DNA from 2 places in the Lysinibacillus sp. NPDC094403 genome. Region 2 is predicted to be linked to the other one. Evidence: riboswitches for the same ligand, from Rfam matches in the RefSeq annotation. Region 2 holds a riboswitch; the other holds the start of a gene.
What was found. Region 2 has a riboswitch for S-adenosylmethionine ahead of ACQKMV_RS22645 (O-acetylhomoserine aminocarboxypropyltransferase/cysteine synthase family protein). Riboswitches for the same ligand answer to the same signal wherever they lie in the genome.

Region 1 (6,375 bases), on a different contig from region 2:
AGGCAAGATAGTCCATTTCACCGCTCTCGACTGTTTTTAGGAAATCTGCAAGACATAAAAACGGTTCAACTTGCTGACGCGGGAAGGTAAATCGTTCAATTTCTGTTTTGCTATCTGCTGGATCATAAACGACTACATCATCTCCATCTGCTTGTGCAGGGAAAAACTGATACATACCTGATGGCTTCAATACATCACTTTGTAAATAATCATCGACTAAATCTTTTAACTCTGTTGCTCTTGCATCGCCAACATCAAGTAATTGCTGTACTTGACCCTTTAAACCTAGATGATGTCCAAGTAATGTCCGCATATTAACATATGGATATAAATGCGAAACAGCATATTCTCTCTTTACATGGCGTCGCATATCAGCTGGAAGAAAGACAGAAGCTTCCTTTATAGTGCGTACAGGCTTCACAATTACTTCTTTTGCCGGGCGAGCAGCTCTTTTTTCGTCTGCCTCTAAGCGTTTTTTTCGAGATTCCTCAATTTCAACTAAGAAATCAGCACGTGTATCTGTCCCCATTAATCGATTTACCTGCTCTAATCCTTGCATCGCATCCTTTGAATAAATGACAGGTCCATTATATTCGCCAGCGATTTTTGTTTCAGTAAAGCGACGAGATAATGCCGCCCCCCCTACTAAAATAGGTACGTCAATACCCGCTTCCTTGAAATCTTGAGCTGTAATAACCATTTGCTGTGCTGATTTTACAAGTAAGCCTGAAAGCCCGATGAAATCTGGCTTCTCCTTGCGAATCGCTTCTATTAACTGGGCAGGTGTTACTTTAATACCTAGATCAATCACTTTATAGCCATTATTACTTAAAATAATATCGACAAGGTTTTTCCCAATATCATGCACATCGCCTTTTACAGTAGCAAGTACCATCTTCCCCTTGCCAGCACTCTCTTCATTTTTCTCCATAAATTGCTCTAGATGTGCCACGGCTGCCTTCATAACTCCTGCTGATTGTAATACTTCTGCTACGATGAGCTGATTATCGTTAAATAAACGGCCAACCTCTGCCATCCCATCCATTAATGGTCCATTAATAATATCAAGCGGTGCTTCAAAAATTTTACGAGCAGCATCTAAATCCTCAATAAGCCCTTCCTTTGTCCCTTCTAAAATATAGTAAGCTAAGCGACCTTCTACTGTTTTCGGAATATCTGCCTCTGTTTTTTCCTTCTTTTTATCACGATAGAAATCTGTGAAGACAGCTAATGTTTCATCATTTGTATTAAAGAGTAAATCATTAGCTAGCTTAATTTCCTCCTCAGGAATAGATGCATAACGTTCTAGCTTCTCCGTATTAACAATTGCATAATCTAAACCAGCAAGAGTACAGTGATATAAATATACGGCATTCAATACTTCACGACCTACTGGTGGTAATCCGAACGAAATATTACTTACACCAAGCACCGTTAATGAACGTGGCATTTTTTCTTTAATAAGGCGAATTCCTTCTACCGTTTCAAGTGCCGATCCAATATATTGCTCATCTCCTGTACCTACTGGGAACATTAATGGGTCAAAAATAATATCTTCAGGAGCAATACCCCATTTTTCTGTTAACAATTTATATGAACGTTCAGCAATCTCTAGCTTGCGTTGTCGATCAACCGCCATGCCTTGCTCATCGATTGTACCTACAACTAAAGAAGCTCCATATTTTTTTACTAGTGGTAAAACAGCGTCAAAACGCTCCTCTCCATCCTCTAAGTTAATAGAATTAATGATGGCTTTCCCTTGAGAAAACTTAAGTGCTTCCTCAATTACTTTTTCATCTGTCGAGTCAATAACAAGAGGTACTTTTACTTTTTTTACAACCTCCTGCATAAAGCCACGCATATCCGCTAGTTCATCACGGTCAGGATTTGCTAAACAAATATCGATAACATGTGCTCCATTTTTCACCTGAGCACGCGCGATTTCTGCTGCTTCCTCAAACTTCCCATCAATAATTAAATTTTTAAACTTACGAGAGCCGATGACATTTGTCCGTTCTCCAATAAATAATGGACGCATAGAATCGTCATACACCAGCGGCTCTATACCTGATACTACATGACCATGTGTTGCTTCTGGTAATTGGCGAGGCTTTTCGTCCTTTAGCACCTCTCGAATAGCAGCAATATGTGCTGGCGTTGTACCACAGCAACCTCCGACGATATTCAGCCAGCCCTTTTCTGCAAAGCCTTTTAGTTTTTGTGACAGTGATTCAGGCGACTCATGATAGCAGCCTTCCTCGTCAGGTAAGCCTGCATTCGGATAACAGCTAATATAACCTGTTGAAAGTTCTGCTAGCGAACGGATATGATCAGTCATAAATTCTGGTCCAGTCGCACAGTTTAAGCCAACTGACAATGGCTTTATATGCTCGATGGAAATATAAAAAGCATCAATTGTTTGACCGGCTAGTGTCGTTCCCATCGGTTCAATTGTTCCAGATATCATCACAGGAAGCTCTTTTCCAGTTGCCTCAAAGGCACGAGATACCCCCAATGTCCCTGCTTTTACATTCAGCATATCCTGACTAGTTTCTAGCAACAGAACGTCAGCTCCGGCTTCGATTAATGCCTTTGCCTGAACATAAAAGTTTTCCTCTAACTCATCAAATGTAATTCCACCTGTAACCGATAAGGTTTTTGTAGTTGGTCCCATTGCCCCTGCTACAAAACGTGGCCAGTCGGATGTTGAAAACTCATCCACTGCTTTGCGTGCAATTTCCACAGCCCGTTTATTGATTTCTTCTGCCTTCGCACCAAGATCATATTCATTTAATACAAGTGGTGTACCTCCAAATGTATTTGTACAAATAATATCTGCTCCAGCCTCTAAGTATTTTCGATGAACTTTTTCAAGCACATCTGGTCTAGTTAGCACGAGATTTTCATTACAGCCATCATATTCCTCGCCGCCAAAATCCTCTGCTGATAAATTTTCATTTTGTAGCATTGTACCCATTGCGCCATCAAGAATTAAAATTCGTTTTTCTAGTTGCTCTTCAATCAAGTGCTTAGCCATTTATACTTACCCCTTTTTTCTGTTCATCCAATTGCTCAATAAATTTCATTAATTCTAGTGTCATATCGTAGCGTAAAAATGGTGTGATGAGGTAAATTCCATTGAAATATTCCGCTGCTACTTCTACTAATTCTTTGGCAATTGCAATCCCTTCTAGTGTTGCGCGTTCCTTATCATCCCCACAAGCCTTCATACGCGTTAACGCATCATCTGATAGCTTGATGCCCGGTACTTCATGATGTAAGAACTCCGCACTTTTATAGCTCGTTACTGGCATAATACCTATATAAATTGGTGTTTCTAAATGCTTTGTTGCCTCGTAAATTTCCACGATTTTTTCCTTTGTATAAACAGGCTGTGAAATAAAATAATCTGCCCCATGTTCAATTTTCTTTTCTAATCGAGAGACAGCTCTATCCAGCACACGTACATTAGGATTAAACGCAGCAGCTACAGAGAAATTCGCCTTTTTACGAAGTGGTTTCCCTGAGAACGATACACCTTCATTTAATTGTTTTATTAATTGGATTAGCTCCATTGATGATACGTCATAAACGCTAGTTGCCCCTGGGAAATCGCCTACCTTTGTCGGATCTCCAGTAACTGCTAAAATATCATGAATCCCTAGTGCATTTAATCCCATTAAATGTGATTGAAGACCAATTAAATTACGATCTCGGCATGTTATATGTGTCATCGGGCGTACCCCGTGCGTTTCTTTCAGTAAGGCACCCATTGCGACATTGCTAATCCTTGGGGAAGCAAGTGAATTATCTGCCATCATGATGACATCTGCGCCCGCCTCATATAATTTTTTTGCCCCTTTAATAAAGCCCTCAATCTCTAAATGTCTTGGTGTATCTAATTCCACTATAACTGAGCGTTCACGTTTTACTTTTACATGTAATGGCTCGTAATTTGGTGGCTCTGCTTCACGTAAAACCTCTACTTTTTCGGGCTTCGCGTACTTTTCCTCTACTGGAGATAGCTCCTCTAAGTACTTTTTCACAGCAGCAATATGCTTTGGTGTCGTACCACAGCAGCCACCAATTAAACGCACCCCCTGGTCACGAAGTGCTACAGCTGCTCGCCCAAAATAATCTGCCTCTGATTCATAAACGACACGGCCATCCTCCAAGTCAAGAAGAGAGGCATTCGGATATGCCGACATAAAAGCCTTTTCAGGAAGCTCTACACCTTCAAATGCTTGAATAGTATGGTGCGGACCTAAGCGACAGTTAACACCTACGATATCAGCACCTAGCGCTTCAAGTTCATGTAAAGCGTTATTTAAACTCATTCCATTTTGTAAAACTCCTGGTTCATGCATAGAAACTTGAGCAATAATCGGTAATATTGTTTTAGTTCGTAGCATTGTTAAAGTTGCTGTTAGTTCTTCAAAATCATAATATGTTTCAAGTAAAAGGCCATCTGGATTTCCTGCAAGTAAAACAGTAGCTTGCTCATCAACCGTTGCTAAAATTTCCTCTAACGTTGCGTCACTCTTTCGAATACCGCGGATTCCCCCAATAGTACCTAAGACAAATTGTCCATCCTCTGCCGCCGCTCGTTTTGCAATCGTTATAGCAGCTTCATTAAACTGCTGCACACGAGATTCTAATCCATAGCGGGCTAATTTTATTGCATTAGCACCGTAAGTGTTCGTTTGAATAATATCGGCTCCAGCTGCTATATATTCTCTATGAATCTTTTCAATTAATTCAGGTTTTTGTATATTCATTTCCTCATGGCAGTACTCCAAGCCATAACCATATAAAACTGTACCAATTGCACCATCTGCTGTAAGAACATTTGTTTTTAACCTTTCAAGCAATCCCATGAAACTAGCCTCTCTTCCCTTATTTATGAAAATAAAAAAGCCTTCTTTTACATAAAAAGAAGGCTTTAACGTTTCGTAATTGTTTTCCTTCTCATCTTCGACACAATGGTCTTCTGGATTTAGCACCTGACAATAAGTTGGTTGCTGAAGCTTCATAGGGCCAGTCCCTCAGCTTCTCTTGATAAGAATTTAGTATGAATTTTTTAAATAATTAAAAGAATCATAACGTTTACAAACGATTGAGTCAAGACTATTTCACTGAACACAGGATAATTTTTGCGAAAAATATAATATTTTGATTTATATCAGACAATTACGATAGTTTTCCAGCAAGTTCTTCACCAATTTTTTTACCATTTTGAATACATGCACCTATGCCTACTCCAAAATAAGAGCATCCCGCTATCGATAAATTGGGATAGTTTTTCTCAAGCTCTTGCACTAAACCTTGCAACGCTTCACGATGTGCCAAATCATACTTCGGCATCTGGTCAATCCATTTTGTCACATCGACAACAGTTGGTTTTTCCTCAATCCCCAAGCTTTTTCTTACATCCTCTAGGGCAACAGCTGCTAACTCTTCATTTGTCATTATACGCAATCTTTCATACGCAGGGTTAATGCTCTTATAAAAAAGTCGTACAAGTAGTTTTCCTTCGGATGAGGTATGTTTCCACTTACGACTTGTCCACGTTGCTGCATTACAAATAACATCTGAATTATGGGATACTATATAGCCTGTTCCATCTGCTGGTAATCTATTATCAGGTACATCAAACCCTAAATAAATCGTAATTGCGGATGCAGTATTGAATTGTTCAAAATAACAGTTCAAAGATTTATCCTGCAATAAGCTTTGTACCGATTCATTTGGCAGTGCCATTACAACATGATTTGCTTCTATCATTTTACCGTTTGCTAATGTAACAAGGTATTGATTTTCCTGCTTTTTAACACTAGTAGTGGCAATTCCTTTTATAACTTCTACATCCGTTAATGTTTCTTCAAGCCTATCAATTAGTGATGATAAACCATTTTTAAATGAAATAAATTTTTTATTGGATGCTTTCACAAATTGTTCCCTATTTGCATCGAAACCTTTAATAATACTACCGTAATCATTTTTGTAATCAATTAAATACGGTAAAGTGGAAGCAATTGAAAGTTGATTTAAATCTCCCGAATATACACCTGCAAGTACGGGTGCTATTTGGTTTTGAACAAGCTCCTCACCTAAATAATACGTTAAAAATTCCCCAATAGAGCTTTCCTTTGTAAACTCTTCATTTGGCATTGTTAAATCCTTTAATGCTTCTTTTTTACCTTCCTCTGATACAAGCGTACTTTCCTCAAGAGATTGTAAGCTCATAGGAATACCGAACGTTGAGTCTGCTGGGATGGCATGTAGCTCATTATTTGTGTAAATATATGAAACACCCGTTTCATTGTACACAAGATTGTGCTCAAAATTAAGTTCCTCTACTAACTCCATGACACC
Region 2 (6,375 bases):
ATATACAGGTGCATCACTTGGCCCAGAAGTTGACCAATACTTAGCACAAGCTGGCGTTATTCGTAAACGTGGACCTTTCCAAGCAGATGCCGGTATTCGTAACAAAATCAACAGTGGCGAAATCACATTCGTTGATGCGCATCTATCACATAATGCGGAACTAGTACGTCAAGGTATTATTGGTCCTATTGATTTTGCGATTATTGAAGCGGCTGCTATAACAGAAGACGGCTTACTAATTCCTACAACTTCAGTTGGTAACTCTCCGATTTTTGTACAAGAGGCAGACCAAATAATCATTGAGTTGAACGTAGCTCAGCTTGATGCATTAGAAGGTGTGCATGATATTTTCGTACCAGGACCACAGGGAGAACGGGATCCAATTCCATTACAATATGTATCCGATCGGCTGGGCACACCTGGTATACCACTAGATTTAGACAAAGTAAAAGGTATTGTCATTTCAGATATTTTAGATGCACCATCAACGATCGTTCCTGCGGATGAAGAAACAGATATTATGGCTAATCATTTATTAAATTTCCTACGTGAAGAAATTAAAGTAGGGCGTTTAACAACAAGCTTAAGACCAATTCAATCAGGTGTAGGCTCAGTAGCAAATGCCGTTTTATTAGGTTTTAAAGATTCTGAGTTTGAGAACTTAGAAGTATATTCAGAAGTACTGCAAGACGCGGTATTCGAATTAATTGATGCAGGGAAGGTAAACTTTGCATCTGCAACTTCTATTACTCTTTCCGAGGAAGTTGGAAACAGAGTTTATGGTAATTTTGAGAAATATGCAGATAAACTAGTATTACGTCCACAGGAAATTTCTAACCAACCAGAAATCATTCGCCGACTCGGATTAATTTCTGTTAATACAGCGCTTGAAGTAGATATTTACGGGAATGTGAATTCTACGCATGTTTCTGGCACAAAAATGATGAATGGAATCGGCGGTTCTGGAGACTTTGCTCGTAATGCGCGATTAGGTATTTTCGTCACAAAATCTTATGCGAAAGGCGGAAATATTTCTAGTATCGTTCCAATGGTATCGCATGTAGACCATACAGAGCATGATGTAGACGTAATTGTCACAGAGCAGGGAGTAGCAGACTTACGTGGGCTTGCTCCAAAAGAACGGGTTGGGCTCATTATCGATAACTGTGCCCATCCGGAATATCGTGAGCAATTATGGAAGTATTTTAACGATGCCAATGAAGCAACAGGTGGACACCATACGCCTCACAATCTAGAAAAAGCACTATCATGGCATGTGAATTACGCAAAAAATGGTACGATGAAGAACCCTGCTTTATCGAAATAATAAAGTTGTAAAGCCTTGAAGGACAGTTGATTTGTTCCTTCAAGGCTTTTAATTGTTATTAATGTAATCTCGAAAGCCTAGGAGCTCTACGAAGTGGTCGAGTAACCCCGAGAAGTGATCGGGTACCCCCCTGAACTGCTCAGCTATCCAAAGAAAAACCTATCTGCTTCTTACAATAATCCAATCCATTTCCAATACGTTGCGGAGAACAGAAGGACTAGGATGTATCCAATAATCGTTAATGGAATACCGGATTTTAAGAAATCCTTTGTTGTAAAGGCTCCTGTACCATAGGCAAGCATATTTTGCGGTGCACTAATAGGTAAGAGGAAGCCAAAGCTAATAACGAATTGTTGCACGATAACGAAACCAACCTGATCAACATTAGTCGTTAATGTTGAGGCTAAAACGATAAATACTGGTATAAGTGCAGATGCTAAGCTTGTTGCACTTGCAAAACCTAAATGAATAAGAATATTAAATAAAGTAACAAGCGCGATTGTTGCAAGAATTGGCATAGAATCTAAACCGAGTGAACCGAATACTTTATCAGATAACCACGATGCACCTTTAGTATTAAGTAAAACCGTCCCTAGCATAATTCCTACTGCAAAGACAATAATTGTCCCCCAAGGAATATGCGGTTCAACTTGCTTCCACGAATAGACCCCGATTTTTGGCATTAATAAAATGGCGATTGCAACGATTGTGACGGTTGTCGTATCGAATGGGTGAAGTTTGCCCTCGGTAGACCAGAAAAATAGTAAAACTACCGATGTTATGATTAAACGAATTTCAGGAGCTTTTAATGGACCAAGTTCCGCAAGCTGTTTTTTGATTACTTCTCTACCGCCTTCAATATTACTTGTTTCAGGCTTAATTAGTGTAATCATAATGAAAAATAGAGCTACTGACATGATGATTGAGAAGGGGGCAGCGTAAAGTAACCAAGAACCCCAAGAAATATCAACACCAAATTGTTCTTTAATAAAATTTAAAGCGACCATATTTTGAGCTGCTGCCGTTTTAATACCGATATTCCAAATGGAGACAGCTTGCACAGAGGTAATGACAAGTAAAGCAGCAAGTCGACTATCAAGTGGTAACCCAAATGCTGCTACCATTCCGAGTAGTATTGGGACAACTGCGCCTGCACGTGCAGTAGCAGAAGGGACAAAGAATGCGAGTGCAATAGATACTAAAATAGCACCGAATACAATGGCTTTCGTTTTTGTCCCTACTAGTGAAAGTATCCATAGTGCAAGACGTTTATGTAAATTCGTAATTTGCATGGCTGCCGCTAGGAAAAGAGCTGCGGCTACGAGTGCAACTGCAGAATTACTAAATCCACTTAATGCTAATTTTAATGCATCCGATGTTCCTAGCGCTCTTGCTGGATCTTCCATTGACGGAGCCAACCCTAATAAAATTGTAACAAGAGCAATAATCATGGCAGAGCTAACGGGATAGGAGACAGCTTCTGTAACCCAAAGAATGACTGCAAAAGCTAAGATAGCTAAAGCCCGTTGTCCAGCTACAGGTAAATCGCCGTTATTAGGTAAAAAAATAATGATAATTAGTGAAGCGAAAGCTAATCCAATCCAGAGCGGCTTCAAATTACGTTTCGATTTTGCTTGTTCAGAAGTAGACATACTTTTTCATCCTTTCTATAAACGTGGATATTATTTCCTGTAACATCGGCTAGTAAAATGCTTTATTAAGAAAGTAATTTGTTTATTTATTGTAAAGAAAATTTACATGTGAAATACTCTCAATTTATAGCGATAACGGGCAGTTACGAGAAAAAATGCGGTCACAGAAAAGACGAAAATTTCCAAAAGATATTATTTTTTCTTTTTGAATGCAGAGGTCACTTTAGGCTCAGTTCCCTGTATTAATCGTTTAATATTTTCGAGATGCAAAATGAGCGCTATGCCAAAAAGTAATAAGGCTATAATCGTTGGGCCAACTCCAGGAATCCATAAATATGTGGCTGTACAAAAAACAAGATAAAATTCAAGTACACCGGCAATTAAATAGTTCGTAGCGAAAGATAAAATAACAAATAAAATGAGTGCAAATAAGCCAATTTTCCAATCGACCGCAAGTAATATCCCGATGATTGAAGCAGTTCCTTTGCCACCATTGAAGCCCATATAAAATGGAAAATTATGACCTAGAATGACACCGGCAGCTACGATATAGGTAAAGAGCCAAACTTGTACTTCTGTTAATTGTGTAGTATCTGCTAGATAGACATGAGCACCGATAATAGCTGCAACGCCTTTACCGATATCGATAAGTGCAACTAAGATACCGTATTTCCATCCAAGGGAAAGTGTTGCATTAGAGGCACCTGCATTGCCAAAACCAGACTTTTTTAGATCTACTCCGGATAAAAATTGAGCAACTTTAGAACCGTGAATACAGCCAATAAAATAACCAGCAAGAAGAAAAATGATAACGGCCTTTATCATAAAAGTCCTCCTTTCTAAATAAATAGGCTCATCACCAAAAGATAGGAGTGAAATTTGTTTAAATCTATACCATTTATATAATTTGATTGGAGGCTGGACGCCCCTAGGAAAGCGTCCAGTCGGAACGGAAATCAACCCCACGTTTTGGTGATAAACTATTAAATATTAAAATAGTGTATGCGTTTGTATTACATAAAAAAGCAGACAGAAGTTTCGGAAAAAATAAAATTTTAGTGTTGACAGAGAAAAAGTCTATGTTTTATACTGTGTAACAACGATGGAAATTGAATCTCATACTCTTATCAAGAGCGGCGGAGGGATAGGCCCTATGATGCCCGGCAACCAGTAAGTGACGAACTTGCTAAGGTGCTAATTCCTACAGATTCTTATTTGGATCTGGCAGATAAGGGGAGGAAAACTTGCAACCGCAACCCTCTTCTTAGCTGAAGAGGGTTTTTTGTTTTCTACTGAAAAAATCCTCCTCATCTCCGGTACCATCGTAAAAAAATAACCATTTGGAGGTATACAATGACAAATTTTAAACCAGAAACATTGCTGTTACACGGTGGCCAAGAGCCAGACCCGGTAACAGGATCTCGTACAGTACCCGTATATCGCTCAACGGCATTCGTTTTTAAAGACACTGCTCATGCGCAACGTCTTTTTGCCTTAGAGGAAGCTGGCAATATTTACACGCGCATTACAAACCCAACTGTAGATGTTTTTGAAAAGCGAGTCGCTTTATTAGAAGGCGGTACAGCAGCAGTAGCACTTTCATCTGGTGCAGCAGCAATCGCATTTTCCATTTTAAATCTTGCAGGTGCAGGGGATGAAATTGTTGCAGCTAGCTCTTTATACGGAGGTACTTATAATTTATTCGCCAACACACTACCAAACTACGGTATTAAAACGATTTTCGTAGACGAAACAAATCCAGAAAATTTCCGAGCAGCTATTACTGATAAAACAAAGGCCGTGTTCGCTGAAATTTACGGGAACCCAAGTTTAAAGGTACTAGATATTGAAAAGGTAGCAAATATTGCACATGAAAACGGCTTGCCATTAATTATTGATAGCACATTTGCTTCGCCATATGGCTCTACACCAATTGACTTCGGTGCTGATATCGTCGTTCATTCCGCAACAAAATGGATTGGCGGCCATGGTACAACTTTAGGTGGCGTTGTAGTAGATGCAGGGAAGTTTGATTGGACTCGTGGACGTTTCCCAGGCTTTACTGAACCAGATGCTTCATATCATGGTTTGCGTTATGGTATTGACACAGCAGCAGCTGCATTTGCCACAAAACTGCGTGTACAATTACTACGCGACTTTGGACCAACATTAAGTGCAGATGCAGCATTTAATTTATTACAAGGATTAGAAACGCTTCATTTGCGTATTCCTAAACACAATGAAAATGCACTAGCAGTAGCTGAATATTTACGAAACCACCCATCTGTGGAATATGTAAATTACAATGGCTTAGAAGATTTCCCTACTCATGATTTAGCAAAAAAATATTTGAGAAATGGCTTCGGTTCAGTGCTTACTTTCGGTATTAAAGGTGGACGTGAAGCAGGACGTAAATTAATCGATAGTGTGAAATTATTCTCGCACGTAGCAAATGTAGGGGATGCCAAATCATTAATTATTCATCCTGCATCTACTACACATCAGCAACTATCAGCTGAAGAGCTAATCCAAACTGGCGTAACCGAGTCGCTCATTCGCTTATCCATCGGTCTAGAGGCAATAGAGGACATTATTGCAGATTTAGAACAAGCTATTGAACAAGTAACAGCTTCACAACAACAAGTAGAAGCATAATAATAAAAAAACATTGGTTAATGTTGTAGCGTTTACGTATTTTCTCATTCGATTGGCCTCATTTGGTAATGCGTAAAACGTTGCTGCATCATCCGCTCGCCTCATTTGGTGAGAGTAAGGAAATTGTTTAAAATTAATACCAAGTAATTTTATAAGTATTATTGACTTACTTAAATCCTTGTTTTATACTAGGGATTAAGAAAAGTGTTCGAAAGGCTACCAACCTAGAACCAATTTATAGACTAATTTAGTTTTCATAAGTGCTCCCCCACTTTTGAATATATAAAGAGGAGTAGTTGCTCAGCCAGTAGCTACTCTTATCTACAAAAACTGATGATAAGGAGTGTTTTTAAATGGGAAATGTTTATAGTGCGCAAAACATAGCATCTTATCTTATTTATGAATTAAATGAAGGTCATGTATTTGTGAACAACATGTCCATTCAAAACATACTTGCGTCAGTTGAGCGTAAATGGAAAGAGATCTTTGGACATTCTACGTTTAAGGAAATCGTTTATGGCAAAGAGGAAGGTTATACAGTAAAAGAAGTTTTCGAAGCTTATGAAAGCTATGGAGCAAATCATATTCCTCTACCTGCGACAGAGTATTACTTAAAATACGGTACATTCCAATTAGTTGAACGTACGTATGCAATACCAAATTTCACGCAAGAGGAAATAGGATTGGTGCAACAAGCTTTAACTCAATATCGTTATAAATTGCTAGCCAAAGCTAGCTAAT

Region 1: another riboswitch for S-adenosylmethionine. It lies ahead of ACQKMV_RS20905 (bifunctional homocysteine S-methyltransferase/methylenetetrahydrofolate reductase); the one in region 2 lies ahead of ACQKMV_RS22645 (O-acetylhomoserine aminocarboxypropyltransferase/cysteine synthase family protein).

What each region holds. Positions count from the first base shown of each region.
Region 1 covers NZ_JBNNTL010000021.1:29,192-35,566, reverse strand. Annotated here, with positions in the region: gene metH (methionine synthase) at 1-3,037, opposite strand, end outside; gene ACQKMV_RS20905 (bifunctional homocysteine S-methyltransferase/methylenetetrahydrofolate reductase) at 3,030-4,877, opposite strand; SAM riboswitch class I at 4,966-5,065, opposite strand; gene ACQKMV_RS20900 (protoporphyrinogen oxidase) at 5,191-6,375, opposite strand, start outside.
Region 2 covers NZ_JBNNTL010000028.1:11,068-17,442, reverse strand. Annotated here, with positions in the region: gene ACQKMV_RS22660 (acetyl-CoA hydrolase/transferase family protein) at 1-1,327, shown strand, start outside; gene ACQKMV_RS22655 (DASS family sodium-coupled anion symporter) at 1,498-2,979, opposite strand; gene ACQKMV_RS22650 (glycerol-3-phosphate acyltransferase) at 3,172-3,804, opposite strand; SAM riboswitch class I at 4,101-4,214, shown strand; gene ACQKMV_RS22645 (O-acetylhomoserine aminocarboxypropyltransferase/cysteine synthase family protein) at 4,333-5,634, shown strand; gene ACQKMV_RS22640 (hypothetical protein) at 5,988-6,374, shown strand.